Regions from separate parts of the Micromonospora sp. NPDC047521 genome, predicted to be linked through region 1. Evidence: riboswitches for the same ligand, from Rfam matches in the RefSeq annotation. Region 1 holds a riboswitch; the other holds the start of a gene.
The links. Region 1 has a riboswitch for S-adenosylmethionine ahead of ACZ6N8_RS16385 (aminotransferase class V-fold PLP-dependent enzyme). Riboswitches for the same ligand answer to the same signal wherever they lie in the genome.
Positions count from the first base shown of each region.

Region 2: another riboswitch for S-adenosylmethionine. It lies ahead of ACZ6N8_RS12595 (ABC transporter substrate-binding protein); the one in region 1 lies ahead of ACZ6N8_RS16385 (aminotransferase class V-fold PLP-dependent enzyme).

Region 1 is NZ_JBVJGN010000006.1:281,986-296,413, forward strand. Features, by position in the region: gene groL (chaperonin GroEL) at 1-400, shown strand, start outside; gene ACZ6N8_RS16340 (hypothetical protein) at 459-704, opposite strand; gene ACZ6N8_RS16345 (GNAT family N-acetyltransferase) at 783-1,718, opposite strand; gene ACZ6N8_RS16350 (S8 family serine peptidase) at 1,734-4,295, opposite strand; gene ACZ6N8_RS16355 (glycerol-3-phosphate dehydrogenase/oxidase) at 4,376-6,193, shown strand; gene ACZ6N8_RS16360 (hypothetical protein) at 6,283-6,819, shown strand; gene ACZ6N8_RS16365 (FAD-binding oxidoreductase) at 6,830-8,230, opposite strand; gene ACZ6N8_RS16370 (DUF4031 domain-containing protein) at 8,299-8,583, shown strand; gene ACZ6N8_RS16375 (HD domain-containing protein) at 8,555-9,211, opposite strand; gene ACZ6N8_RS16380 (FUSC family protein) at 9,318-10,553, shown strand; gene ACZ6N8_RS16385 (aminotransferase class V-fold PLP-dependent enzyme) at 10,569-11,828, opposite strand; SAM riboswitch class IV at 11,875-11,995, opposite strand; gene ACZ6N8_RS16390 (PrsW family intramembrane metalloprotease) at 12,019-13,506, shown strand; gene ACZ6N8_RS16395 (hypothetical protein) at 13,518-13,685, opposite strand; gene ACZ6N8_RS16400 (GroES family chaperonin) at 13,767-14,105, opposite strand; gene ACZ6N8_RS16405 (AI-2E family transporter) at 14,264-14,428, shown strand, end outside.
Region 2 is NZ_JBVJGN010000004.1:400,915-415,342, forward strand. Features, by position in the region: gene ACZ6N8_RS12565 (NAD(P)-dependent alcohol dehydrogenase) at 1-494, shown strand, start outside; gene ACZ6N8_RS12570 (mycothiol transferase) at 505-1,014, opposite strand; gene ACZ6N8_RS12575 (2'-5' RNA ligase family protein) at 1,092-1,607, shown strand; gene ACZ6N8_RS12580 (hypothetical protein) at 1,820-2,005, shown strand; gene corA (magnesium/cobalt transporter CorA) at 2,021-3,148, opposite strand; gene ACZ6N8_RS12590 (APC family permease) at 3,374-5,314, shown strand; SAM riboswitch class IV at 5,400-5,511, shown strand; gene ACZ6N8_RS12595 (ABC transporter substrate-binding protein) at 5,783-6,688, shown strand; gene ACZ6N8_RS12600 (amino acid ABC transporter permease) at 6,734-7,513, shown strand; gene ACZ6N8_RS12605 (amino acid ABC transporter ATP-binding protein) at 7,510-8,241, shown strand; gene ACZ6N8_RS12610 (Na+/H+ antiporter) at 8,270-9,844, opposite strand; gene ACZ6N8_RS12615 (BTAD domain-containing putative transcriptional regulator) at 9,942-13,235, opposite strand; gene ACZ6N8_RS12620 (alpha/beta fold hydrolase) at 13,392-14,288, shown strand.

The DNA.
Region 1 (14,428 bases):
CATCGTCCCGGGTGGTGGCGTCGCGCTGGTGCAGGCCGGCAAGACCGCCTTCGACAAGCTCGACCTGGTCGGCGACGAGGCCACCGGTGCCAACATCGTCAAGGTCGCGCTCGACGCCCCGCTGCGGCAGATCGCCGTCAACGCCGGCCTCGAGGGCGGCGTCGTGGTGGAGAAGGTCCGTAACCTCGAAGCGGGTCACGGCCTCAACGCCGCCAACGGCGAGTACGTCGACCTGCTGGCCGCGGGCATCATCGACCCGGCCAAGGTGACCCGGTCGGCGCTGCAGAACGCCGCTTCCATCGCGGCGCTCTTCCTCACCACCGAGGCCGTCGTCGCGGACAAGCCGGAGAAGACCCCGGCTGCCCCGGCTGGCCCGGGTGGCGGGGACATGGACTTCTGAGTCCAGTTCCGACACACCGAACGGGGCGGGCCGCTGACGCGGTCCGCCCCGTTCGTCGTCAGGTGGGCAGTGGGCGCTGGTTACGCCTCTTCTGCGCCCGGTCGTACGGCGGAAGAAGTTGGATCGGGGCGTCCACCATCTCCTGCGGCTCCTCGATTGCCGGCTCGGCGTCGGTGGTCATCTCGGCCAGTTGTTCGGCGTCGCCGTAGTCGAGCCTGTCGAACGACAGTTGGCCTGGCAGTTCGCCTACCGGTTTCCAGGTGATCGGCGGGCCGTCCTCGGTCTGGTCGTCATCCGTGGTCATGGCTGCCTCCTCTACCGAAACGGTAGGGGGCGGTCGATGGGCGATGCGGGCGAATGAATCTATGTCCCATTTGCCCGCTTATGCCGCTGGTAGGGTCCGCCGGTACAGAAAGAAGACCCGCTCGATCCGCGCGCCCGCGCTGCCCGAGTAGAACGGCACCGGCCCCACCCAGCCGATCTGCGCACGGTCCAGCCCTTGCGCCCGCTGGTCGCGCAGGCAGCGACGCAGCAGCACCCCGCCGATCCCGGAACCCTCGGCGGCCGGAGCGGTGCCCATCGGCCCGAACCAGCTCGGCCGCGACGACCCGTACGCGGCGAAACCCAGCAGCTCGCCGTCCTTCTCCGCCAGGTGACACCCGGCCCCCGCACGGCCCACCGAACCGGCCACCTCGCCGTCCCACGCCCCACCGAAGGTGGACCGGGCGAATGCGGTCAACGCCGGCAGGTCCGCCGGCTCCGCCCGCCGTACCGTGATGCCCCGCTCGGCCAACCGCCGCTCCGCCGCCTCCGTGGACCGCAGTGCCGGCGACGCGTCGTACGACAGGTCGGCGGTCATGTTCCAGGCCGTCCGGTCCTGCCGGTAGCCCGACGCCAGGGCGGCGCAGACCGCGGGCGTGTACCGCACGTCGATACCCGGCCACGCGTAGTACGGCGGGTTCCCGGCGAGCAGCACCTCGGTCACCCCGCGCTCGGCGAGCACCGCTTCGGCCCGCGCCAGCAGCGCCCGCCCGACTCCCCGGCGCCGCTGGTCCGGCAACACCGCGACCAGGTCCACGTGCCCGACTCCCGGGTCGGTGGCCGACACCGAGCAGAGCAGCACACCGACCAGATCGGCCCCCCGCTGGACGCCCAGTGCGACCACCTGTCGGTCGGCGCCGGCGCGGGGCCAGAGCACGTCGACGATGGAGGCCGCCTCGGTGGCGTCCTCGGGCAGGTCGAGAGCCCGCTCGCAGAGCCGCACCACGGCGGGGGTCAGGTCGGGGGTCAGCTCGGTGATGGTGATCTCGGCGTCCATGGTCGCGACCCTAGATCACCCCTGGGCGGCGCGGACGGCGGCGAGAGCGTCGACCTCCCCGGCGCCCGTGACGTTCGCCGGGCCGCCGCAGGCGTCCGCCTGGTTACGCGAGCGGTACGTCGGCACGGCCGGCGTCGCGGTGTCCCGCAGGATCTGCCGCGTACGCGCCAGGTCGCCGACGAGCGCCGGATTCGCCGACCACATCAGCGCCACCACGCCGGCCACCTGGGGAGACGCCATCGACGTTCCGTCCAGGACGCCGTACCCGCCGCCCGGCATCGCCGACACCACCTCCACGCCCGGCGCCAGCACGTCCGGCTTGACCACACCACCGGCCACCGGCCCACGCGAGGAGAACTCCGCCACCCGCCGCTGCGCGTCCACAGCGCCGACGGTCAGCACGTCCGGGTACTGCGCGGGCGGGTCCTCGATCGACCCGCACCACGGACCGGTGTTGCCGGCGGCGGCGACCACGAAGATCCCTGCGGCGTCCAGTGCGGCGGTGGCCGGTCGCAGGACCCTCTGGTCACAGCCCTCGATCGGCGGGCAGCCCCACGAGTTCGTCAGCACCTCGGGAGCGCGGTCCGGTCGGCCGTCGGTGAAGGGGTCAGCGCCGGGCGGGAAGGGCGCCAGCATGAACTGGAGACAGTCCAGGTAGTGCCCGGGGCTGCCCAGGTTGCGGTCCAGGTTGACGCAACCCACCCACTGCGCGTCCGGCGCCACACCGATGCCGTCCCGCCCGACCGCGCTGCCCACCGTGTGGGTGCCGTGGCCACCCTTGTCGGTCGGGGACCGGGTGCCGTTCCACGGGTCGTACCAGGAGTCGTCGCCGCCGCGGAACCCGGCCCGCAGCGCCGGGTGGGCGCCGTCCACGCCGGAGTCCGAGCTGCCCACGACGACGCCCCTGCCGGTCACCCCGAGCTGCGACCACACCCGGTCGGCGCCGAGCTGGCGGATGTTCCACTCCGGACCGGTGGGCGCGGGTGCGGTGCCCCGGGTCTGCCCGGCCGGCGCGGGCAGGGGCCGCAGACGCTGGCTGACCAGCACCCGGTCCACCTCCGGCCGTCGCGCGAGCCACGCCCGCGCCAATGGACCGCCGTCCACCTCCACCGCGTTGACCAGGTAGTACGACACCGGATCGAGCCCCAGCCGGCGCAGGTCGCGGCGCAGGTTGCTCTGGCTGCGTTCGGCCGTGTCCACCAGCCGCCGGTAGACCTCGGTGGCCCTGGCGTCCCGGCCCGCCCGGCCCGGTACGCCGGCCGGCAGACCGGTCAGGTCGGCCTGTTCGCGCAGCACCACAAGCAGCCGCTCGCCGTGCAGGCCGGGCTGCCCCGGCCCGACGTCCACCAGGGCGAACGTCACAAGCAGCACCAGCGCGCTGATCGCGGCCACCCGCCGGCTCGGGGTACGCGCCGACTGCCGTGCCAGCCACACCGCGTACCCGATGGCGACGACTGCCGCGGCGGCGAGCCCGGCCCCGGCGGCGGCCGCCACCCAGAACGGCACGTCCCGGGTGCCCACCAGCAGCAGGCTGATCTCCTCCGGGTCGGTGAACGCCAGCGGTCCGAGTACGCCGAGCCCCACCAGCCAGCCGGTCGCCGTCCGCCCGGCCCGCGCCGCGCCCGCCGGGCCGGCGGCGGATCGCCAGGCAGCGGCCCAGAGGGCGGCCAGTGTGAAACCCGCGGGCGGCAGGGTCAGCAGCGCGGGTAGCTGGGCGCCGGACTGGCCGGTGCCGGCCGCGAGCAGCAGCAGCGCCACCCCGGCGACCAGGCCGCCGACCAGCACCAGGCGGGCCGGCCGGGGTGGCCTGCCTACCGCGAAGCGGGACCAGAAAGTCGCGTCGAGCAGCGTCGCGGCGAGTCTGCCGATCGCGGCGGCGGCCAGCAGCGCCAGCACAGTCTCCAGCAGGCCGCCGAGCGCGCCCAGCCAGGCCCAGGGCAGCAGCAGCGCCAGGCCGGCGGCGACGGCGAGCAGCGGCACCGCACCGGGCCGGCGGAACCGTCCTCCGGCCGGCGCGGGTCCGCCGTCGGCGTCCGCCGCGCCGGCGTGCGGTGCGGGGCCGTCCGGTGCGGGGCCGTCCAGCGCGGGGCCGTCGGGTGCGGGGCCGTCGGGCGCGGCGGCGTCGCCGGTGACGGCCGGGCGGCCCGCCCACCGGGTCGCGGCGAGCGCGCCGAGCGCCGCCACGGCGGCCAGCGCGGCGAGGTACGCCTCGTGGTGCACAAGCGGCACGATCCGCAGCAGGGTGAACACCCCGAGCGCGAGAACGGCGGCCAGCCACACCCGTCCGGTGGCCCGCACCGGGGCCGACCGGGGCAGCACGGCCAGCAGCAGCGCGGGTGTGCCCACCAGGACCACTGCGGCGAGGCCCAGCACCGGCCAGAGCCAGCCGGCCCGGTCCCGTCCGAAGCCCAGCAGCACCTGGTCGGTGACCCAGCCACCGGTCTGGGTGCCAACGGTGACCACGACGGTCCAGCCGCCCACCAGCGCTGCCGCGACCACCGGCCACGGGCTGGCCGGGCGCGGAGGCGGCCGGTACGGCAGCGGTTGACCAGCGGGTGACGGAGGGCCGGCCTGCATGACTCGCACAGTACGGGGCGGACGGCGCATGTCGGCACGCTGCCCACGGCGGATACGGTGGACAGGTGCGAGATCCCAACATCTCCCGATCCGTCGCCGGGCAGCTCTCGCCGGTGCGCCGTGCCGCCGACCTGCGCCGACTGCGCGCCGAGCGCTTCGACGTGCTGGTCATCGGGGGCGGGGTGACCGGTGCCGGCGCCGCAGTGGACGCGGCGTCCCGAGGGCTGAAGGTGGCGCTGGTGGAGGCGCGTGACCTGGCAGCCGGCACGTCGAGCCGTTCCAGCAAGCTCATCCACGGCGGCCTGCGCTACCTGGAGCAGTTGGAGTTCCACCTGGTCCACGAGGCGCTCACCGAACGCGGCCTGCTGGCCACCCGGCTCGCGCCGCACCTGGTCCGCCCGGTGCCGTTCCTGGTGCCGCTGCCCGCCGGTCGGGGCGTGCGGGATCTGCCCGCCCGGCTCTTGCGCCGCTCCTACTACGGCGCCGGTGTGGCCGCCTACGACGCCTTCGCCGGGGTCCTCGGCGGGGGCCGGGGAATGCCACTGCACCGGCACCTGACCCGTGAGGGTGCCCGGCGGATCTTCCCGAGCCTGCGGGCCGACGCGCTTGCCGGCGCGATCCGCTACTACGACGGTCAGGTCGACGACGCCCGGCTGGTGGTCACCCTGGCCCGTACGGCGGCCAGCCTCGGCGCCACCGTGGTGAGCAGTGCCCGGGCCGTCGGGTTGATCCGGCAGGCGCGGGAGGTGACGGGCGTCCGGGTCCGCGACCTGGAGGCGCCGGCCGGCTCACCGGACGCCGAGTTCGAGGTGCAGGCCCGTACCGTCATCGCCGCCACGGGTGTGTGGAGCGACGACATGTCGCGGATGCTCAACGACGTGGGCCTGCGGCCGGGCGTCCGGGTACGCGCGTCCAAGGGCGTGCACCTGGTGGTTCCCCGCTCGGCGATCACCGGCGAGACCGGGCTGATCCTGCGTACGGCCAGTTCGGTGCTCTTCGTCATTCCCTGGGGCGGGCACTGGATCATCGGTACGACTGACACCGACTGGCGGCTTGACCGGTCCCACCCGTCCGCCTCGGCCCGCGACATCGACTACCTGTTGCAGCAGGTCAACACGGTGCTGGAGCGGCCGTTGACCACCGCCGACATCGAGGGCGTCTACGCCGGCCTGCGGCCGCTGCTGGCCGGCGAGGCGGACTCCACCTCGAAGCTGTCGCGCGAGCACGCCGTCTTCGAGCCGATGCTCGGGTTGCTGCTGGTCGCCGGCGGCAAGTACACGACGTACCGGGTGATGGCCTCGGACGTGGTCGACCGGGCCGCCCGGCGGCTGGGTGGCGCCCGGCCGTCGCGTACCGCCGACCTGCCGTTGCTGGGTGCCGACGGGTACCCGGCCATGTGGCGGGACCGGGCCGATCTGGCGCGTCGGCACGGCGTGCCGGTGGGTGTGGTGGAGCACCTGCTGGAGCGGTACGGCACCTTGACGCTGGACCTGCTGGCGCTGGTCGACGCGGATCCGCTGCTCGCCTCCCCGCTGGCCGGTGCGCCTGAGTACCTGGCGGCGGAGGTCGCGTACGCGGCGCGGGCCGAGGGCGCGTTGCATCTGGAGGACGTGCTGACCCGGCGTACCCGGATCTCCTTCGAGACCTCCCACCGGGGCCTGGAGTCGGCGGAGCACGCCGCCGAGCTGATGGGTGCGGTGCTCGGCTGGGACGCGGGCACCCGGGTCCGCGAGGTGGAGCACTACCGCGCCCGGGTGGAGGCCGAGCGGCAGTCCCAGTTGATGCCTGACGACGCGACGGCGGACGCGGCCCGTCTCGGTGCTCCGGATGTCAGGGGTTACGCGGCCGACCGTGGCGGCGACGACGATCAGGCGACCCTGCCATCATCGGCGCGATGACCGAATAGTGACGTTACCGAAGGGTAACCATCGATAGCGGCCCGGATGGTGGTTTCGCACGCTACCTACGGTGGGGTAGGTTTCCGCGCGTGCTGTACCGCGCCCGCCCCCGTCTGCTCGGGCCCCTTCTCGCTGCGGCTCTCGCCATGGCCCTGACCGGCTGCTCGCTGTTCGAACGGGACGCCGGTGCGACACCGCAGGCGGCGCCCCCGGTGGGCTCTGCGGCCGGCGGACCGCTGCCCGAGATCCCCACCACCGTCGCGGCGGGGCAGGTCAGCCTGCTTCAGCGGCTCGGTACCGACGGCCCGCTGCGCACCCTGAGCGTCGAGCGCAACGGCGCGTGGCAGTGCCTGGACTGCGCGGGCGACGGGGTCAACTCCCGTGGCACGCTCGCGCCCGAGCAGACCGAACGGCTCCAGGTGCTGCTCGCCGACCCGAAGCTGGCCGAGGAGACCGACCAGGTCCGGCGGTACCGGGCGACCTGCATCGACGCGCTGACCTCCAGCCTGCTCACGTCCGCAGGGCTGATCACCTCACAGGACTGCCCGGGCGAGGAACGACCTGTCGTCGCCGGGGAGATCCTGCTGCTGCTCACCCAGGCGACCCCGGCCGAGGTCATCGGCTGAGCCGCCGGGCTCAGAGCACCTTGCCGGGGTTGAGCATGCCGGTCGGGTCGAGCGCCGACTTGATCGCCTGGTGCACCCGGACGCCCACCGGCCCGATCTCCCGGGCCAGCCAGTCCCGCTTGAGCAGCCCCACCCCGTGCTCGCCGGTGCAGGTGCCTCCCAGGTCCAGGCCGAGCCGCATGATCTCGTCGAACGCCCGCCGACCCCGCTCCACGCTCGCCGGGTCGGCCCGGTCCACCACGATGTTCGGGTGCATGTTGCCGTCCCCGGCATGCCCCACCACGCCGATCGGCACCTCGCACTCCGCCGCGATCCGGGACACCCCGTCGAGCAGGGCGGCGAGCGAACCACGCGGCACCGCCACGTCGTCGATCACCAGACCACCGTTGCCCCCCGGGTAGGCGTCGGCGGCGAACTTCTCCATCGCCGGGTGTGCCAGCCGGCGGGCCTGCAACAACGCCGCCGCCTCCACCGCGTCGGTGGCCGCGTACACCTCGTCGGCGCCGGCCGCCTCGCACACCTCGGCCAGGCCGGCCAGGTCGTCCGCCGCCCGGGTGCCGGTGTCCGCGGCGGCCAGCAGCAGGGCCTGCGCGTCCGTCCGCAACCCCATCGGTTGGTACGCCTCGATCGCCCGCAGGTGGGTCTGGTCCAGCAGTTCCAGCAGGCTGGGCGTCAGCCCCCGGGCGGCGATCTCGGCCACCGCCGCGCCGGCGGCGGCCGTGGACGGAAAGACCGCCACCATGGTCAGCGACTCGGCCGGGGCGGGCCGCAGCGCCACTGTCACCTCGGTGATCACCCCGAGGGTGCCCTCCGAGCCGACGAAGAGCCGGGTCAGGTCGTAGCCGGCCACGCCCTTGGCGGTACGCCGGCCGGTGCGCAGCACCTCACCGGAGGCGAGCACCACCTCCAGGCCGAGCACGTACTCGGTGGTCACGCCGTACTTGACGCAGCACATGCCGCCGGCGTTCGTGGACACGTTGCCGCCGATCGTGGACGACTCCCACGAGCCGGGGTCCGGCGGATACCACAGCCCCTGCTTGGCCACCGCCCCCGCCAGGGTCGCGTTGACCACCCCGGGCTGGACCACGGCGATCCTGCTCACCGGGTCGATCTCGCGGATCTCGTCCATCGCGACGGTGCTGAGGACCACCGCGCCGTCCACCGCGTTCGCCGCTCCGGCGAGGCCGGTCCGCGCGCCCTGCGGCACCACCGGTACGCCGTGTCGAGCCGCCGCCCGGACGACCGCGACCACCTGCTCGGTGGTGCGGGGGCGGGTCACCACCAGCGGGGTGCCGGCGGCGCAGAGGTCCGCCTCGTCCCGCATGTGCATCAGCAGCAGGTCCGGGTCGGTGAGGACGGCGTTCTCGCCGAGCGCGGCGCGCAGGTCGTCGAGGAGTCCGGTGGGGGCCATGCAGCCGAGGCTAGGTCCCCGGCCGCCGATCATCAACATGATCCACTGCGCGGGATAGCGTGGATGCCATGCTCTACCTGGACCGGCCTGCCTGGCCGTGGCGCGGTCGGCTCTGGTCACACCTGATCAGCGACGTCTCGTACGCCGAGCTGCACGCCTTCGCCGAGGCGTTGGGCGCGCCCCGGCGTGGCTTCGACAGGGACCACTACGACATTCCCGCCGACCGGTTCGCGGCGGCGGTGTGGCTCGGTGCCCGGGTGGTGCCGAGCCGGGAGCTGGTCCGGTTGCTCCGCGACGCCGGTCTGCGCCGCCCGAAGCACCTGGTCAGCCGGCCCGCACCGGTGGGTCGGTGAGCGCGGCCAGCTCGCGGCGCAGGTTGTCCCGGGCCGGGCGCTCCCAGCGGGCGGCCAGCGGCGGCAGCCGGAACAGCGCGGGCAGTTCCAGCAGACCGGTCAGCACCGCCGCCCGTCCGGCCCGGAAGGCCGGCTCCGGTACGTGCGCGTACTCCCGCCGGATGGCCGCCGCGTAGCTGTCGTACGCCTCAGGCGGTGTGGCCAGCACGGCGAGATCCGCGTCGCAGAGCAGAGCGCCGTCGCGGTCCTGCGGTGTCACCGCGTGCCCGGCGGTGAGCAGCACCAGGCGGTGTACCTCGGCCACGGCGGACGCGGGCACCCCGAGCCCGGTGAGCACGCCTGTGGCCAGCGCGGCGCTGTCCCGTTCGTTGGCGTCGCCGGAGGCTCGGGGGTCGTAGACCGCGTCGTGGTACCAGGCGGCGAGCCGCACCAGGTCGACCCGGCCGGCCAGGTCGGCGTGCCGGTCCACCACGTCCAGGACGGCGGCCAGGTGGGTGAGCGTGTGGTAGTGCCGCTGCGGCTCCCGCCAGCGGTCGAGCAGGTGCTCCCCGGCCCGCGTCACCGCCGGCCCGGGCCGCGCGCCGGCACCCTGGGCCGCCACCCGCCACCGGTCCAGCAGATCAGCCACCGCCCGATTCTGTCGCATCCGCCCGCGACGCGCGGGACCTGAGGATTCAGCGGGCCCGCCACGGGTAGTCGCGCCCATGGCCGTGGCCCGGGACAAGCGACCACCGATGGTGCGGCGTACCGCGCTGCGCGATGGGCTGGTGGACATCGACGGCGCCCGGATCGCCGAGGCCACCGAGGAGCTGCGCCACCGCAGCCGGGCCACCCTGCACGACCGCCTGCACCGGGTGCGGATGGCAGGTGGACTGGCCGTGCAGGCCGGGCTCGCGGCCGGCCTTGCGTACTTCGTCTCGCACCGGCTGCTCGGCAACCCGCAGCCGGTCTTCGCGCCGATCTCGGCGGTCGGCACCCTCGCCGCGTCGGTCGGCCAGCGGTTCCGCCGGACCGTGGAGCTGATCGTCGGGGTGGGCGTCGGGGTGTTCGTCGGTGACCTGCTGATCTACTTCCTCGGCACCGGCGCGTGGCAGCTCGGCCTGGTGGTCACCGTGGCGATCCTGCTCACGATCTTCGCCGGGGCGAGCGTCGCCATCGTCATCCAGGCGGCGGCCACGGCGGTGCTTATCGTGACGCTGAGCCCGTCGACCCAGAACCTGGAGATCCCCCGCTTCGTCGACGCGTTCCTCGGCGGTGGGATCGCCTTGCTGGTGACGGCGGTGCTGCTGCCACTGAACCCGCTACGGGTGATCAACCGGGCTGCCCGGCCGGCGCTGGACCTGCTCGCCGTCCAGCTCGACGCCACCGCGGACGGGCTGCGCAACCGGGACCGGGCGGCCGTCCAGCGGGCACTGGACCGGCTGCGCGACAACAAGGAGGAACTGGCCACCCTGGCCGAGGCCATCGAGGGGGCGAAGGAGACCGCCACGCTGTCCCCGGCCCGCTGGCACCGCCGCGACGAGCTGACCCACTACGCGGAGGCGGCCGACCCCATCGACCGGGCGATGCGCAACAGCGGCACGCTGATCCGCAGATCGGTCACCCTGATCGAGGACGACGAGCCGATACCCGACCCGATGGCGGACGCGATCGGTCACCTCGCCGAGTCGGTGCGGCTGCTCAAGCACGAGTTCGCCGCGGGCGAGACGCCGGAGAAGGCCCGGGAGCGGTCCCTGCGCGCCGTCAGCGAGGCCGGCCGGGCGTACGGCGCGGGGGTCGGTTTCTCCGGCAGCGTCGTCATCGCCCAGATCCGCACCACGGCCAGTGACCTGCTGGTGGCCTCCGGAATCGAGCAGGAGGAGGCGAACCGGTGGATCCGAAGCGCCTTCGGCGAGCAGGAACGGCCCATCGGCGAACCGGCCGAGCCGGGCGGCGCACCGAAACCGCCTACCGCCCCGCCCGTCGGCTGAGCGGGGCCGCGCGCCTCACCCCAGCTCGGCGAGCGCCGCGAGGAGCCGGTCCACCTGGTCGACGGTGCTGCCCAGGCCGATGCTGGCGCGCAGCGCGGTGGCCGGCAGGTCCCGTCGACCGCTGCGCCCGGCCGCCTCGGCGAGCAGCCGCCGGGCCAGCGGGTGGGCACAGAACAACCCGTCGCGTACGCCGATCCGGTGCTGGGCGGCCAACCGGGCCGCCACCTCGGCGGAGTCCCACCCGGCGACCACGAACGAGACGATCCCGACCCGGGGAGCGTCCGGGCCGAAGGTGCGCAGCTCCACCACGTGCGGCAGGGCGGCGACCCCGGTGCGCAGCCGAGCCAGCAGCGCCTGCTCACGGGCCGCCAGCGCGGACCGGTCCGCCCCGGCGAGCGCCGTACACACCGCGGCCAGCGCCACCGCGCCGAGCAGGTTCGGGGTGCCGCCCTCATGCCGCGCCGGGCCGGTCGCCCAGGTCACGTCGTGGGTGGCCGGGCCGACCCGGCTGGTGGCGCCACCACCGGCCAGGTACGGCGGGGCGGCGTCCAGCCAGTCGGCCCGGCCGATCAGCACACCCGCGCCGAACGGGGCGTACAGCTTGTGGCCCGACACGGCCAGGTAGTCCACGTCGAGCGCGAGCCTGTCGACCGGCTCGTGCGGGGCGAGCTGCGCGGCGTCGAGTGCGATCCGGGCCCCGTGCCGGTGGGCCACCCGGGCCAGCTCCGCGACCGGCCACCGTTCCCCAGTCACGTTGCTGGCCCCGGTCACCGAGACCAGCACCGGCAGCGCCGGACTGCTGTCCCGGCGCAGCTCGGCCAGGGCGGCGGCGAGGGCGCGTACCGCCCCGGCGGGATCGGCGGGCACCGGCAGTCGTACCGAGCCGCGCGGCCAGGGCAGCAGGTTCGCGTGGTGCTCGCCGGCGAACGTGACCACCGTGGTGCCGGCGGGCAACGCCCGGCCCAGCAGGTTGAGCGCGTCTGTGGTGTTCCTGGTGAAGATCACGTGGTCGTCGGCGCGGGCTCCGAAGAAGTCGCCGACCGTCTGCCGAGCCTGCTCGTAGGCCAGCGTGCAGCGCCGCGACAGCGCTCCCGCGCCCCGGTGCACACTCGCGTACCAGGGCAGCAGCTCGGTGACCGCGTCGGCCGCGGCCCGCGCGCACGGCGCGCTTGCCGCGTAGTCCAGGTTGATCTCGCCGGGCACGCCGAGCACGTCGAGCGGCGCGGACGTCGCCGTGGGCAGGGCGGGCAGCGAGGGTACGAGAGTGACGGACACGCCGGAACCTCCGGGGTCAGGGACCCCGGGTGCGGCATCGGGACGGGGTCCGCGCTTGCCCAGCACACCGATCGGGCTGGGCCCGGTCATCACCCGGGGCACCCCACCGCGAACTCGACGAGGGTTGCCGGCCAGCAAGCCGGGGCTTGACGCTGGCGCTCGTGACCTGCCCGCAGCATAGCGGCTGCCGATGCGACCGGACCAGCCGGCGACGGATGGCTACGCTGACCGCATGGCCGACACCCCGCCCGGTTCACCCCTGCCGTCGACGCCGCCCGCGCCCGCGGCTCCGCCCGCCGGCGAGGCACCCCGGATGCCACTGCGCCGGCTCGGCTGGCGGCGGTTCCTGGTGCTGGCCGGGGTGGTGCTGTTGATCGCCGCGTGCGCGGTGTTCATGGTGTTCACGCTCGGCCAGTCGCTCGGCGCGCGGGCCCTGCTGGTCGGGGTGGTCGCCGCCATCCTGCCGGTGCCGGTGCTTGTCGCCTGCTTCCTCTGGCTGGACCGGTACGAGCCGGAACCCCTCAAGTACCTGATCTTCTGTTTCGCCTGGGGTGCGTTCGTCTCCACGGCCGCCTCGCTCACCGTGAACGAGTTCGCCGCCGGCCGCTTCGCCGACTGGGGCCTGCCGGCCGCGCTCACCGGAGTGCTCGTGGCACCGTTCATCGAGGAGCTGACCAAGGCGCTCGGCCCAATCCTGCTGCTGGTGTTCCGCCGCCGGGAGTGGTCCGGGATCACCGACGGGCTCGTCTACTGCGGGCTCTCCGCGGTCGGCTTCGCCATGGTGGAGAACATCCTCTACCTGGGCGGGTACGGCTACGCGGCAGGCGCCGACCGCTACGGTCCCGCGACCGGCACCCAGCAGGTGATCGCCATCTTCATCGTGCGGATCCTGCTGTTCGGGTTCGCCCACCCGCTTTTCACCTCGATGACCGGTGTGGGGCTGGGTGTCGCGGCCCGGACGGCGGACCGGCGGGTCCGCGTGCTGGCGCCGGTCGCCGGTCTGCTGCTGGCGATGATGCTGCACGGCACCTGGAACCTGCTGCCCACGCTGACGCAGGCCACCGGCGAGGCGATCATCATGCTGTACGGCTTCCTGGGCCTCATGGTGCCTGTCTTCTTCGGCATGGTGGGGCTCGCGGTGTGGCTGCGCGCCTGGGAGGGGCGGCTCACCGAGCGGACGCTGCCGGACTACGTACGCGCCGGCTGGTTGACCCCGCCCGAGGTGGCCGCGCTGAGCAGTCTCGGGCGTCGGCACGCGGCCCGCAGTTGGGCCCGCCGGGTCGGCGGGGACGCCGGCCTGCGGGCGATGCGTGGGTACCAGTTCGCGGCGACCCGGCTGGCGCTGCTGCGCGACGGGACACTGCGTGGCCTGGACCGCAAGCCCGCCGACCAGGAACGGTCGGCCCGGGAGGAGCGGGAGTTGCTGGAGGCGATCGGGGCGTACCGGTCGTTCTTCGTGGGTCGGGACCCGCAGGCTCCGGTGGGGGTCTGGGACGGCAGCCGCTACCACCTGCGTTTCCCGGACGGCACGCAGCGCCCGGTGGACGCGCCGGACGAGCCTGTGGTGCCGATCCCTGTGGTGCTGGCTCCCGCGCCGCCCACGCCCCCGGTCGGGTACGCGCCTCCCGGCTGGCCCGGCATGCGGCAGGCCGCGCCGTGGACGCCCGGCCAGCACTGACAGCGGGCGGGTCAGGTCATCAGGGTGGTGAGGAAGTCACCGAGGCCCTGGGCCATCGCGACAAGCGCGGCGCCGATCGCCTTGAACATCTGCGCGGCCCCGTCCGGCCGGAACGCCATGAAATAGATCAGGAACGCGACGCCGCCCCAGGTCAGCAGCTTCTTCACGAATACCGGCATCGTCCCTCCCCAGGGCCACGGTCGCCGGATGGCTTCCCGTCGTGCCGCGCGGCAAACGGTGCGCGGCGGGGAGGAGGAGCGTCAGAGGTACAGGCCTGTGGAGTCGTTCTCGATCCGCTCGGCGGCCACGGCGTGCACGTCCCGTTCGCGCAGCAGCACGTAGCCACGGCCGTGCAACTCGACCTCGGAGCGGTCGTCCGGGTCGAAGAGCACCCGGTCGCCGGAGACGATGGCGCGGACGTTCGGCCCCACCCCGACGGCGGTGGCCCACGCGAGCCGTTTGCCCACGGCGGCGGTCGCCGGGATGACGATGCCCGCGGTGGAGCGGCGCTCGCCCTCGCCGCCCTCCATCCGTACCAGCACACGGTCGTGCAGGAGGCGGATCGGCAGGCCGGCGTCGAGATCCTGGTCGGCGGTCACGACGCAGACGCTACCGTGTCGCCGACGGCCGGCCTCCGGTGGTTACGCCGGGAGGCCAGGGGGCAATGTGTGGCGGAACTGCCCTACGGTGTCGGGAACGGACGTATGCTGTCCGACCTGTCGCCGTGGGCGGACCGTTCTTCTGCCAGGAGGTGCGCTTGAGCCGCTTCGAGCGGGTACGCGGGCGGCTCCGCCGCGCCTACCAGTCGAGCCGGGAGCCGGTCCCCGCCGACCAGGATGCTCCGGAGCCGGCCCGGGTGGCCTCGCCGTCCGTGCCGGGGCCGAGCGCGCCGCCGAGCGCCACTGTCGTCGGCGCGGAACCC
Region 2 (14,428 bases), on a different contig from region 1:
GCGGTCTGGGGCACGTGGGCGTGCAGATCCTCAAGGCCACCACCGCCGCCCGCGTGATCGCTGTGGACAACCGCGCCGAGGCGTTGCGACTGGCCACGGAGTGCGGGGCGGACCGCACGGTGGCCTCCGGCCCGAGCGCGGCCGAGGAGATCCGGGACGCCACCGGTGGGAGGGGCGCCGACGTGGTGCTGGACTTCGTCGGCGCGGACGCCACGCTGACGCTCGGGGCGGCGGTGGCCCGTACCGTGGGCGACCTGACGATCGTGGGAATCGGCGGCGGCACCCTGCCTGTGTCGTTCTTCTCCGTGCCGTACGAGGTGAGCATCGCGACCACCTACTGGGGCAGCCGACCGGAGCTGGTGGAGGTGCTGGACCTGGGGGCGCGCGGCCTGATCCGGCCGAAGACCACCACCTTCGCGCTGGACGAGGCCACGGACGCGTACCGCCAGATGCGCGAGGGCACGCTGGAGGGCAGGGCGGTGATCGTGCCCTGAGCCCGTCGGGTCAGTCGGCCCCGAGGAGCCCACGGACGAAGGCGGCCTGCCCGACGTGTTGCAGATCGTCCTCGACCACGCTGACCAGCCGCACGCCGAGGGTGACGGGTGGGTCCCACGCCTCGTCCACGACCCGGTCCAGGTCCGCCGGGGACAGCCCGGCCAAAAATGATCGGGTACGCCCCGACACCGCGCCGTAGTAGTCGATCAACGCTTGGGCGCTCTCCGGCCGCACCGCCGCTACCTGCGCGGGCGAGTGCCCGAAGCCGGTGTCGTCGGGATCGGCGGCGAGGCCGAAGCGGCCTGCCCACTCGCCGCCGACCCAGACCTGCTCGGCGTCGAGCAGGTCGGCGACGGCCTGGTCCTGGATGCGGGTGAGGTGCCAGACCAGCCAGCCGATCGAGTTGGCGCCCGGTCCGGGTTCGTGGCGCAGTTGCTCCGGGCTCAGGCCGTCGACCGCCGCGCGGACGAGGTCGGGCAGCCTGTCGTACGTCTCGGTCAGCAGGTCACTCACGTCCACGGCGCACGCCTCCTGGTCGGTTTCCGAACAGGTACCGCCGACACGGCCGATCAAACCTCTGCCGCTACGGTGATCACGTGGTCGCGGCGTTGGAGTTGTACCTGGATCCGGACGCCACCCGCCGGATCCGGGTGCTGTGGGACGCGCTGGAGGCCGAGGGCGTGCAGAGCATGCGCTCGCTGCTGGAGCAGCGTCACCGCCCGCACGTCTCGCTCGCGGTGGCGCCCCGCTTCGACCCGGAACAGGTGGCCGCCGCGCTGCGCGGGACGGTCGTGGCCGCCCCGCTGCGACTCGAATTTCAACACGCCGGGCAGTTCGTCGGCCGGGTGCTCTGGCTCGGTCCGGCGCCCACCGCGGAACTTCTGGCGCACCATCGTCTGGTGCACGACCGGCTGGCCGCCGCCGGCATCCCCCTGGCCGAGCACTACCAGCCGGGCCGCTGGGTGCCGCACTGCACGCTGTCCATGCGGGTGCCGAACGCGCTGATGGCCGCTGCGGTGCGTCGCTGCCTGGAGGTGCTGCCGGTGGCCGCGACAGTGGTCAGCGCGGCGCTCACCGACCACGCGCGCGGGATCGCCCACCCGCTGCCCTGACCGCCGACCCGAAAGCGGACGATAGCGGAGAATGTCCGGTTTGGCGGGCCGCAGTCGGGAAACCGAAAAGAAGCGGTGCGGACGCGTCCGGGCGTGGGATGGTTCGAGATGGCTGCCGTACCGGTGCGACCCGCTCGCGCGGGCGACCGGCCCGGCGGCGCGGCCTACGCCCGCGCCGCCCGCGGCGGCTTCGACGAGGAGAGGCAGGGCCCATGCAGGCTCAGCGCAGGCCACCGCGCACGGAGCGGAGCCAGACCCGGGACGACCGGACCGGCGGCGGGATGACCGGGGCGGCCACGCCACTGACGATCTGGGCCGCCGCGGTGCTGCTCGGCCGGATCGCCGCGGGCGACGACGACAGCGAGGACGAGCGGCACATCCTGCGCGGCATCGAGTGACCCCGACGCACCGGCTCAGAGCCAACCGCGCCGTTTGAAGACCAGGTAGAGGGTGCCGCACACGAGCAGCATCAGCAGCAACGCGAACAGGTAGCCGAAACGCCAGTCCAACTCCGGCATGTGGACGAAGTTCATCCCGTACACCGTGCCGATGAGGGTGGGGGCGAACAGGATCGCGGCCCAGGACGAGACCTTCTTCAACTCCTCGTTCTGGGCGTAGCTGGCGGCGGTGAGGCTGCGCATCTCCTCGTTCTGCTGCTGCGAGACGAGTGTCGCGTTGACGGTGAGGATGTTCTGCAACAGGTGCCGGAACCCGTCCACCCGTTCCACCACCTGGGTCAGGTGGTCGGTGACGTCGCGCAGGTACCTGCGCAGTTCCTCGTCGGTGCCGTAGCTGCCCGCGCCGGCCGCGAGCGCGTCCAACATGGTGAGCAGCGGACGGGCGGCCCGCTGGAACTCGATGACCTCCCGGCTGAGCCCGTAGATGCGCCGGCTGGCGTTCGGGTCACCCCCGAACACCTGGGTCTCGATCTCGTCGATGTCGTTCTCCAGTCCGGCCACCACCGGCGCGTACCCGTCGACCACCTGGTCGAGGATCGCGTACAGGACCGCCTCGGGGCCCTGGGCGAGCATCGGCGCGTCGGTCTCCAGTCGACGGCGTACGGCGGCCAGGTCGGGCGCCTCGCCGTGCCGGACGGTGACCACGAACCCCGGCCCGATGAACAGGTGCAGCTCGGAGAACTCGACCTCCTCGCGCCTGTCGTCGTATCGGGCGGCGCGCAGCACCACGAACAGGGTCTCGCCGTACCGTTCGAGCTTGGGCCGCTGGTGGGCGTTGATGGCGTCCTCGACCGCCAGGTCGTGCAGCCGGAACTCCCGGGCCAGTGAGGTGATCTGGTCGATGTCGGGCCGGTAAAGCCCGATCCAGGCCATCGCGTCGTCCTGCTCCTGGAGGCAGCGGTACGTCTCGGCGAGGCCGGCCGGCGAGGCGAAGCGGTGTCCCCGGATGTAGACGGCGCTCTCCACCATGCCACCGGCGGGCGGGGCCGGCGCGGGTGGCGGCGGTACGCCGACGGCTGTCGCGTGCTCGTCGAGCTGACGGCCGAAGCCACCACCCGGGCGCAAGCGACGGCCGCCGACCATGAGCCGCTCCCTCCCCGGTGGCATCGCGTCCGGCGGCCTCGGCCCGAGCGGGCGGATCGGTGCGGGGCGCCGGAGGCGCTGCATCCCCCCTGCCCCGGGGCCGAAACCCGTCCGACCGCCGGGACGGCCGGACAGGCACAGACGGGTTCGGCGTACCTGCGGACGGGCGCGTACGACCGGGCGGATACTCGCGGTGAGCAGGGGCGGAGGACGGGGGAAGCGCCGGTGCGGGTCGACAGGCGCGCCGGGCGGCTGCGCGGCTGGCTGCTCGGCGGCGGAACGGAGCGGGCCGGGCGGCACCCCGGTCCGCACGGCCGCCCGCGGCGGGACCGGCAGCACCCCTGGTGGAGGGTGATGTGCCTGACCGGTGTCGACTACTTCTCGACGCTCGGCTACCAGCCCGGAATCGCGGCGCTGGCCGCCGGGGTGCTGTCGCCGGTGGCGACTCTGGTGCTGGTGCTTGTGACGTTGCTGGGCGCGCTGCCCGTGTACCGGCGGGTGGCGGTGGAGAGCCCGCACGGTGAGGGCTCCATCGCGATGCTGGTCCGTCTACTGAACTACTGGCAGGGCAAGCTGCTCGTGCTGGTGCTGCTGGGGTTCGCGGCGACCGACTTCATCATCACCATCACCCTGTCGGCGGCGGACGCGACCGCCCACATCGACGAGAATCCGTTCCTGCCCGGCGCGCTCAAGGGACACGAGCTGCCGCTCACGCTGCTGTTGGTGGCGTTGCTGGGCGCGGTGTTCCTCAAGGGATTCGGTGAGGCGATCGGGATCGCGGTCGTCCTGGTGGCTGTCTACCTGACGCTGAACGCAGTGGTGATCGCCGACGCGTTGTGGCGGGTGGCGACGCACCCGAGCGCTGTCGCGGACTGGGGCACCGCACTGACCACCGGGCACGGCGACCCCCTGCTGGTGGTCGGACTGTCCCTGCTGGTCTTCCCGAAACTGGCGCTGGGCCTGTCCGGTTTCGAGACCGGGGTGGCCGTGATGCCGCACATCCGTGGTGACCGGCGGGACTCCGAGGAGCGACCGTCGGGCCGGATCCGAGGCGCGCGCCGGCTCCTCACCACCGCCGCGACGATCATGAGCGTCTTCCTGCTCACCAGCAGCGTGACCACCACTGTGCTGATCCCACCAGAGGCGTTCCAGGCGGGCGGCCCGGCGAACGGCCGGGCACTGGCCTACCTGGCGCACCAGCACCTCGGCGAGGTGTTCGGCACCGTCTACGACCTGTCCACCATCGGGATCCTCTGGTTCGCGGGCGCCTCGGCGATGGCCGGTCTGCTCAACCTCGTACCCCGCTATCTGCCCCGCTACGGCATGGCTCCGACCTGGGCCCGGGCCGTACGCCCGCTGGTCCTGGTCTTCACCACAGTGGCGTTCCTGATCACGGTGATCTTCGACGCCAGCGTGGACGCGCAGGGCGGCGCGTACGCCACAGGGGTCCTGGTGTTGATCACCTCGGCGGCGACGGCGGTGACCCTCGCGGCGCGGCGACGGCGGCAGCGGGGCCGGACCCTCGCGTTCGGGACCATCGCGGTGATCTTCGTGTACACGACAGTGGCGAACGTCGTGCAACGCCCCGACGGCGTCAAGATCGCGGCGTGCTTCATCGGCGGGATGATCCTGGTGTCGGTGCTGTCCCGACTGATGCGGGCCTACGAGCTGCGGGTCGACCACGTGGAGCTGGACCCGGCAGCGGCCCGGATGATCGACGAGCGGGCCACCCGCCGGATCCGCCTCGTCGCGCACGAGCCGGAGCGCCGGGACCCGGCCGAGTACCGCGCCAAGCTGGCCCAGACCATGGCGGACAACGACTTTCCCGACGACGGCGACGTCATCTTCGTCGAGGTGCACGTCACCGACCCGTCGGACTTCGAGACAGCGCTGCTGGTCCGCGGCAGCGTGGCGCACGACAGCTACCAGGTGCTCAGTCTGGCCAGTTCCTCGGTGCCCAGCGCGCTCGCCGCCCTGCTGCTGGAGATCCGCGACCGGAGCCGGCGTCGCCCCCACATCTACTTCGAGTGGACCGAGGGCGGCCCGGTTCGCAACCTGCTGCGCTACCTGGCGTTCGGGCAGGGCGCGATCGCCCCGGTCACCCGGGAGATCCTGCGCCGCCAGGAGCCCGACCCTCGCCGCCGCCCGCACGTGCACGCCGGTTGACCTGCCGGTCGACGGCCGTCGCGGACGGTGAGCGTGGTCATAACGGCTGGACGACCCACCGGTTCCGGCTGCTAGCCTCGGCGCAGGTCATGAGCGCCAGCGCGAAGCCCCGGCTCGCTGGCCGGCAACCCTCCTCCGCGGTGGGGTGCCCCGGGTGAAGACCAGGCACCGGCAGGACGTCGGTGCAAGCGTGGCCTGGCACCCAGGTCAGCACAGACCCGGGAGACCGTATGCGCATCCTCAGCTCCATCCCACCGGCCGACCTCGCGGATCTCCGCGTCGGCCGCCTCTCGGCGGCACTGACCAGGCGTCGGCACGTGGACATGATGCGAATGTGCAGCGCGGCGTGTCGCCGCCGCGCCTCGCTCTGACGCGTCCCTCTTCTCACACCACTTTTCCAGCGGTACGCCCATCGGGCGCACCGTCCGCGGCGCGTACCCGCCGCGGCGCACCCCATCGGAGAGACCTGTGCGATTCCTTCCTGCCCTGACCCGTGTCGCCGCCCTGGGCGCGGCCACCATCCTGGCCGCGACCGCGCTTACCGCCTGCGGCGACGACGCCTCGACCGACGCCTCCGCCAACCCGTACGGCCTGGCGCGGCCGGGTGTCCTGCGCGCCGGCACGCTCACCGACGCCCCGCCGAACGTCTACCTCAAGGACGGTAGGTTCACCGGCTTCGACAACGACCTGCTGACCGCGGTGGCCGGCAAGCTCGGCCTGACCGTCGAGTTCGTCGGTACCGACTTCTCCGCCCTGCTCAGCCAGGTCAACAACCACAAGTTCGACGTCGGCAGCTCCTCGATCACCATCACCGAGGCGCGCAAGAAGACAGTCGACTTCGGCAACGGCTACGACTTCGGCTACTTCGGCCTGGACGTCCCGGCCGGCTCGCCGATCACCAGCTTCGACCAGTTGACAGGCAAGCGGGTCGTGGTGGTGCAGGGCACCGTCCAGGACGACTACGCCACAGGCAAGCAGCTCGACCCGGTGCGGGTGCCGGACTACAACGGCGCGATCAACCAGCTCAAGGCCGGCACCGCCGACGCGTGGATCGCCCCGGCGGAGATCGGCGAGAAGTCGGCAGCCGACAGCAACGGCAAGATCACCGTGGCGGCCAAGCAGCTCAGCCCGGCGCCTACCGCGTACGCCGTGGCCAAGGGCGGCGACAAGCTGCGCGAGGCGCTGAACAAGGCCCTCGACGAGGTCATCGCGGACGGCACCTGGAGCCGTCTGCAGGCGCAGTACTACCCGGGTCGGCCGATCCCGGCGGACTTCACGCCGGGCAGCGGCGCGGTCGCGGCGCCGTCCGCGTCGGTGGCGCCGTCGGCGTCCGCGTCGGTGGCGCCGTCCGCGTCCGCGTCGACCGCGTCCTGAGCGGTAACCGGTGACGAGCGAGCGGGGCGGCAGGAGAGGCGACCGATGGATCCGTTGAGCACCCTGTGGGAGACGTTCTTCGACGCCGAGGCCATGCGTGAGGCGCTGCCCGAGATGCTTACCGTCGGGCTGCCGAACACGCTGATCCTGGCGGTCTCCGCCGCCCTGCTCGGCTCGGTGCTGGGCCTGCTGCTGGCCGTCGCCGGCATCTCCCGCACCCGGTGGCTGCGCTGGCCGGCGCGGGTCTACACGGACGTGTTCCGGGGCCTGCCGGCCGCCGCGACGATCCTGCTGATCGGGGTCGGGCTGGCGCCGCTGGGCATGGAGATCTGGGGGCCGGACCCGTACCCGCTGGGCATCCTGGCGCTGTCGTTGATCGCGGCGGCGTACATCGGGGAGATCTTCCGCTCCGGCATCCAGTCGGTGGAGGCCGCCCAGTTGGAGGGCGCCCGTGCCCTGGGTTTCTCCTGGGCCGACGCGATGCGGCTGGTGATCATCCCGCAGGGCATCCGGCGGGTGCTGCCCGCCTGGGTGAACCAGCTCATCGCGTTGATCAAGGACTCCAGCCTTGTCTACTTCCTCGGGCTGGTGGCCAGCCAGCGGGAGCTGTTCCGGATCGGACAGGACTACGCGGCCACCACCGGCAACGAGTCCGCGCTGCTGCTCGCCGGGCTCTTCTACCTGGCGTTGACGGTCCCGCTGACGCACGTCGTCAACTGGATCGACAGGCGGTTGCGGCACGGCCGACCGGCCACCGCTGCCGCCGACGAGGACGAGGACGACACCCCGGCGTTCGCCGGGGCCCCGGAAGGAGACAGGCGATGACCACCTCGGTGAGCCTGGAGGCGCGCGACGTGCACCTCGCCTTCGGACCGAACCGGGTGCTGCGCGGCGTCGACCTCACCGTGGCGCGCGGCGCGACGGCCTGCGTGATCGGGCCGTCCGGGTCGGGCAAGTCCACACTGCTGCGGACCCTCAACCGGCTGATCGAGCCCGACCGCGGCGACGTGCTGCTGGACGGCCGCAGCGTACTGCGCGACGACCCGGACGCGCTGCGCCAGCGGGTCGGCATGGTGTTCCAGCAGTTCAACCTGTTCCCGCACATGACCGTGCTGCGCAACATCACCCTGGCCCTGCGCCGCCTGCGCAAGCTCGGCGAGGACGAGGCGGACGCGGTCGCCCGCGCCCAACTGGAGCTGGTGGGGCTGGCCGGCAAGGCGAACTCCCGGCCGACGCAGCTCTCCGGCGGTCAGCAGCAGCGTGTGGCGATCGCCCGGGCTCTGGCCCTGCGACCCGAGGTGATGCTCTTCGACGAGGCCACCTCGGCGCTCGACCCCGAGCTGGTCAAGGGCGTGCTCGGGGTGATGGCCGACCTGTCCGCCGCCGGGATGACAATGGTGGTGGTGACCCACGAGATGGGGTTCGCCCGGCAGGTCGCCGACACCGTCGCCTTCATGGACCGGGGCGTGGTGCTGGAGGCCGGCCCGCCCGAGGCGATCTTCGAGGGCGCCGAGCATCCCCGGCTGCGCCGTTTCCTCGCGCAGGTGCTCTGAGGAGCCTCGCTCACCGGCCCGGCGACTGTCACTCGCCGGATCCGCGTCCCAGCAGCCGGATCTCCTCGTTGTCAAGCGCGGCCTGCAACTCCAGCAGCACGAGGTCGTCGATCTCCCGGCTGTCGCGAAGGCGGGTGACCTCCCGGCGCTTGTGGGCGAGGACGCCCAGGCGCAGGTCGCGTTCCAGCCGGCGTTCCTCGGCGGTGTCCCCGCCGATCTCGTTGACGTCTTCCAGGTGCCGCTGGTACTCGGCCTGCAACCGGCGTACCGCCTCCTCGCCGGCGCCCACCTCGGCGGCCACGTGGGGCACCGCGGCGAGGCCGACCTGGGTGGCGCGCATCCGGGCCAGCCGGGCCTCGTCGACCCGTTCCGGGTCGCCGGCCAGCCCCGCCCAGCGCACCACAAGCGGCAGGGTGGTGCCCTGGATCAGCATGATCAACACGATCACCAGCGCCGTCACGAAGATGATCAGGTCGCGTTCGACGACCGGGCGACCGGCGACAGTCATCGTCGGGACGGCAAGCGCTGCCGCGAGCGACACGGCGCCCCGGAAGCCGGCCCAGCCCGCGACGGTCCCCACCCGCCAGCTCGACGGTCCCCGGCCCCGCTCGACGATCCGGCGGCGTCGCAGCCTCGCCGACTGCGCGGTCAGGTAGATGAAGAACAGCCTGGTGCACAGGACGACGAGCGTGACCACCAGCACGATCACCACGGCCCTCGCCGGCGAGGTGCTCGTGACGCCCCGCACCGCCCGGGGGATCTGCGTGCCGAGCAGCACGAACAGGCCGCCGTTGATGAGGAACGTGGACAGGTCCCAGAACGCGTACGCCAGCACCCGGGAGCGGGCGCGGATCACCCGTGGACCGGCGTAGGCGAGCATCAGACCGGCGACCACCACCGCCAGGACACCGCTGGCGTGCACGGAGTCGGCGAGTAGGAACGCGCCGAACGGGGTCAGCACGCTCAGCGCGCCCTCGCGCAGCGGATCGTCGAGCCGCTTGCGGATCAGCACCACGGCGAAGCCCACCAGCAGACCGGCGAGCACGCCGCCGACGCTGGCCCCGACGAACTCCTCGCCGATGCCCAGCACGCCCGGCTCCGCGCTCTGGGTGAGCAGACCCACGGCCACCGCGAAGACCACGAGGGCGGTGCCGTCGTTGATCAGGCTCTCCGCGTGCAGGGTGGTGAGGAGCTTGCGGGGCAGCCGTTTGGCCAGACCTGTGACAGCCGCCGCGTCCGTCGGTGCGAGGACGGCGCCGAGCACCCAGGCGGCGGCGGGATTCACCCCGAACGCCTGCGCGGTGAACGACACAGTGACCATGGTGAGCACCACGAGCACCACGGCGAGCAGACCGATCACGGGCAGGTTGGCCCGGATCTCGCGCAGACTGATGGTGAGGCTCTCCCGGTACAGGATCGCCGGCAGGAAGATCAGCAGCACCAGGTCCGGTTCCAGGGTCAACTCGGACAGCGGGGGCGCCAGCCCGAGCAGCACCCCGAACCCGATGAGCAGGACCGGCGGCGCGACCCGGTACCGGCCGCCGAGCGTGGTGCCGACCAGGACGGTGACGCCCAGCACCACGATCAGGACGAGCCCCTGCACGGCGTACCCCCTCGATCCCCCGGCCGACGCGCCGGTGCCTCCATCTGACCGCACCCACCGGCCGGTTCCGACGGAAAGTCCGCAAGTCGCGGTGGGGTCAGGCGGCGCGGGCGCGGGCGGTCAGCGCTCGGGCGGTACGACGGTGCCGGGCCGCCTCGTCGTCGCGGCCCAGTGCCGCCGCGAGGTCGGCGAGGTGCCCGGCCACCGGACCGACGGTGAGCACTCCGCTGCCGGCGGCCAGCTCCCCGGCCGCGGGCAGCAGCTCGGCGTGGACGCGGTCCATCGTGACCCGGTCGTCGAGCAGCCGCGCCGCCCGGCCGACGAGACAGAGGCGGACCTCGCGCAGCAGGTCGTGCGGCCCCGGCGGCAGTGCCCGCAGGGCCTCCCCGGCCGCGGTCCGGTCACCGGCGGCGACCAGCAGCAGCGGGCGGACCCACGGCTCGTGCGGCCCCCAGTCCAGACCCGCCCAACCCCCGTCGCCGGGCCCCGGGAGCGGACGGTCGTCGGCCAGCCGCAGGCCGAGCAGCGCCAGCGGGAGCAGACCGCGGGTCAGGCCCGGCATACCGTCACCGGGCAGCCGGTCGGCAGCCGCCAGGTACGCGTCGGCAGCCGCGGCCGACTCGCCGTCCAGTGCCAGCCGCAGCGCGGCGTACCACCTGGTGAAGAGGCCGACCAGCGGCAGCTCGTACCGTTCGGCGAGGCGGTCGGCGGCGCGGGCGTGGGCGTCGGCGGCCTGCCGGTCGGCCAGCGCGCAGGAGGCCTGGACCAGGATCAGGTGACCCGCCACCTCGAAGGTCACCAGTTGGTGCCGGGCGGCCAGGTCGACCAGCTCGGCGCCGATCCGGGCGCGTTCACCGGCCAGGCCGACCCGGTCGAAGGCGTGCATGAAGCGGGCGTTCAGCGCGAACGCCAGCAGCCCGGGGTCACCGACCGTCCGGGCTGTCGACTCGGCCTCGTCGGCCGCCCGACGCCCACGGTCGGTGACGGTGCCGCGCAGCTCCAGGGCGAGGGTGCTCAGCAGCCGGCTGCGCCGCGCCGACCCGGTCGCGCCGAGGGCCGCCAGGGCACGCTCGGCGACCTGCGCGATCCGTCCGGAGAGCAGGTCGTCGTCGTTGCGCGTCCAGATCGCCGGCACGTCGAAGCCGGTGAGCACCTCCTCGATCAGCAGGGGGTCGCCGACGGACTCGGCCGCCGTGATCGCCTCGGCCCTGACCCGCCGCGCCTCGGCGAGGCGGCCCGTGACGGCGAGCGCACGCCCCAGACCCACAAGCGCCGTCAACCGCTCGCGGTGGTGGACCCCGCCGGCCCGGTCGTACGCGTCGACCGCCTGCCGCCACAGCCGGGCCGCCTCGTGCGGGTTGCCGCCCCGTTCGGCCTGCTGGGCCGCCGTGCGGGCGTACGCGGCGGCGCGACCGGCGGCGACCGGCCCGCCGGCGCGCAGCAGGTGGTGGGCGAGGGCGGCGGGTTCGACGGGTTCGCGCTGTCGCAGCACCTCGGCGGCGGCACCGTGCCAGGCGGCGCGGCGCGGCGCGGACAGATCGGCGTAGAGCGTGTCGCGGACCAGGATGTGGGCGAAGCGCAGCTGTCCGTCGGTGTCCCGCTCGACGAGGAAGCCCGCCTGAAGGGCGCGGTCCACGGCGTCCAGCACTGTCGAGGGGTCGTCCGCCAACGCGCTGAGCACCTGCGGGTCGAGGTCCCGGCCGAGCACCGCCGCCTGCCGCAGCACGGTACGGGTGGGCGCGGGCAGCTGCGCCAGCCGGTGCCGGATCACGTCGCGTACGCCGGGCGGCACCGCCGCCAGCGCGGCGTCGCCCTCGCCCGCGTACAGCTGGGCCAGCTCCCGTACGAAGAAGGGGTTGCCGCCGCTGCGGTGGTGGATCAGCCGGGCGGTGGCCGCGTCCAGGTCCACTCCGGCGACGGCGCTCGCCAGTTCGCCTGTCGCCGGCGCGGGCAGTCCGGCGAGATACTCGCGCACCGGTTCGAGGCCGGCCGCGCGGGCCAGGGCGGCGGTGAGCGCCGGACCGATCTCGGTGGCCCGGTACGTGCCGAGGATCAGGACCGGGCCGCCGGCCGGTTGCGGACCGGCCAGGAGCCCTGTCAGCAGGTCCAGGGTGTCGCCGTCGGCGCGGTGCAGGTCGTCCAGGACGATAAGCACCGGTTGCCGGTCGGCGACCGCGGAGACCAGCGAGGCGACCGCGCGGTGCCTGCGGAACCGTGTCACGCTTGCCCCGCCCGTGGCGGCGTCGTCCTGTTCGTCGACGCCTGTCGAGCCGGCGAGCGCCTCGGTGACCTGCGTCCAGGGCCAGGCCGCCGGTGCGCCCTCGTACTCCGGGCTGCGTCCCCACGCCGTGGCCCATCCCTGCGCGGCCAGCTGCCGGGTGAGCGTCTCGGCAAGCGCGGTCTTGCCGGCTCCCGGCTCGCCGCTGAGAAGGGCGAGCACGGGCCGGCGGCGACCGGCGGCGGTGTCGGCGGCCAGCCGCAGCCGGGCCAGCTCCGCGTCGCGGCCGACGAACGGACGCTCCCGCGCCGCCGCGACGGGGCGGTCCGCGGTCACGACGGGACGATCGGCGGTCCCGACGTCGGGGGCGGCGTCGAGGTGCGGGGTGAGGTGCGGGGCCTGGGCCAGGATGTCGGCCTCCAGCCGCCGCAGCTCCGGCCCCGGGTCCACGCCCAGCGCGGTCACCAGGGCGGCCCGGGCCTCGCGGAGCGCGGCCAGCGCGTCACCCTGCCGACCGGCGCGGTACCTGGCCATCGCCAGCAACCGCCAGGCGTCCTCGCGCAGCGGGTTGCCGGCGAGGTGGGCCGGCAGGTCGGCGGCGGCCTCGTCCGGCCACCCCAACGCCAGCAGCGCCTCGGCCCGCCGTTCGACGGCGAGCATCCGCAGCTCGTCCAGTCGGTTGACCTCCGCGACCGCCCAGGCCTCGTTCGCGCAGTCGGCGTACGCGGGGCCGCGCCACAACCCGAGTGCCGCATCCAGGGCCTCCAGAGCCGGGGCGGGACGTCCCGCGGCCAACAGTGGGCCGCTCTCGCCGACTGCCGCCTCGAACCGGTAGGCGTCCACCGCGTCCGGGCCGGCCCGCAGCGCGTACCCCGGCGCCTCGGTGAGCAGGATCCGGGGCGGCGTGCGGGGCGGCCGGTCGGGCTCCAGCGCCCGGCGCAGGTCGGCCACGAAGGTGCGGATGGCGCCCACCGCGCCGTCCGGCGCGACGTCCCACAGGTCGTCGACGAGCCGTTCCACAGGCACCACCCGGCCGTGGGCGATCAACAGCCGGGCCAGCACGAGGCGCTGCCGGTGCCCCCTGAGCGGAACCGGGCCACTCTCGGTGGCGGCGGTCACCGACCCGAGCACACCGAAGGTCACCGCCGGAGCGGCCGCCGGCTGCCTGGTCATGGCACCAATCTAGGCGGGCCGGCGCGGACCACGGCCGCCCGCCCGCACTGATCGGACGCTCACCGTCCGCTGATCGCCACGGGGCAGGCTCGACGACGTACGACGGCGTCCGGTCACCGCGCCGGACCCGCCCTCATCACCAGGAAGGTTCCACAGGTGGACCCCAGGATCAACGGATTCGACTACCAGCGCGTCACCGTGGCCGACGGCGTGACGCTCAACGCCGCCGTGGGCGGTTCCGGGCCACCTGTCGTGCTGCTGCACGGCTTTCCGCAGACGCACCTCATCTGGCGGCACGTCGCGGCCGACCTGGCCGCCGACCACACGGTCATCTGCCCCGACCTGCGGGGGTACGGCGACAGCGACAAGCCCGTGGACAGCGACGGCACCGCGTACGCCAAGCGCACCATGGCCGCTGACATCGTGGCGCTGGCCGGGGCGCTCGGCCACGAACGGTTCGCGCTGGCCGGGCACGACCGGGGTGCCCTTGTCGCGTTCCGCGCCGGTCTCGACCACCCGGCGGCGATCAGCCAGCTCGCCCTGCTCGACGTGCTGCCGACCCTCGACATGTGGGACGTGCTGCACGGCGCCAGCGCTGCGGTCGCCTTCCACCTCTACCTGATGGCTCAGCCGCCCGGTCTGCCCGAGGAGATGATCGGGGCCAACCCGGACGCCTTCTTCGGTCATTTCCTGGACGTCTGGACCCGCGATCCGCAGGCCCTGCCGGCGGAGGTGCGGGCCTCGTACCTGCGCGCGTCCCGCAACGCTGTCACCTCGATCGTCGCCGACTACCGCGCGTCCGCAGGCGTGGACGTCGCCCACGACGCCGCCGACCGGAGCGCCGGCCGCCAGCTGTCGATGCCGGTGACCGTGCTCCAGCAGGACTGGGGCGCGGCGCTCGGTTATGACGCGGCCGGGCTGTGGCGGGCGTGGGCGCCGGACCTGGCCCACCAGACGGTCACCTGCGGGCACTTCATGGCCGAGGAGGTGCCGGCCGAGGTGGTCGGAGCGCTGCGTGCCCTGCTCGCCCGCCCGACCCACAACCCTCGGTAAGATTTCCGACACCCCATGTCACGGGCGGCCCGGGGCGGAACCGGGCCGCCCGACCCACTTAATGGCTCTGACCTGCGGAAATGCGACGTTACACCAGGTGGACGCCAACCGGTCATCGGTGATACACAGGCAGGTACCGG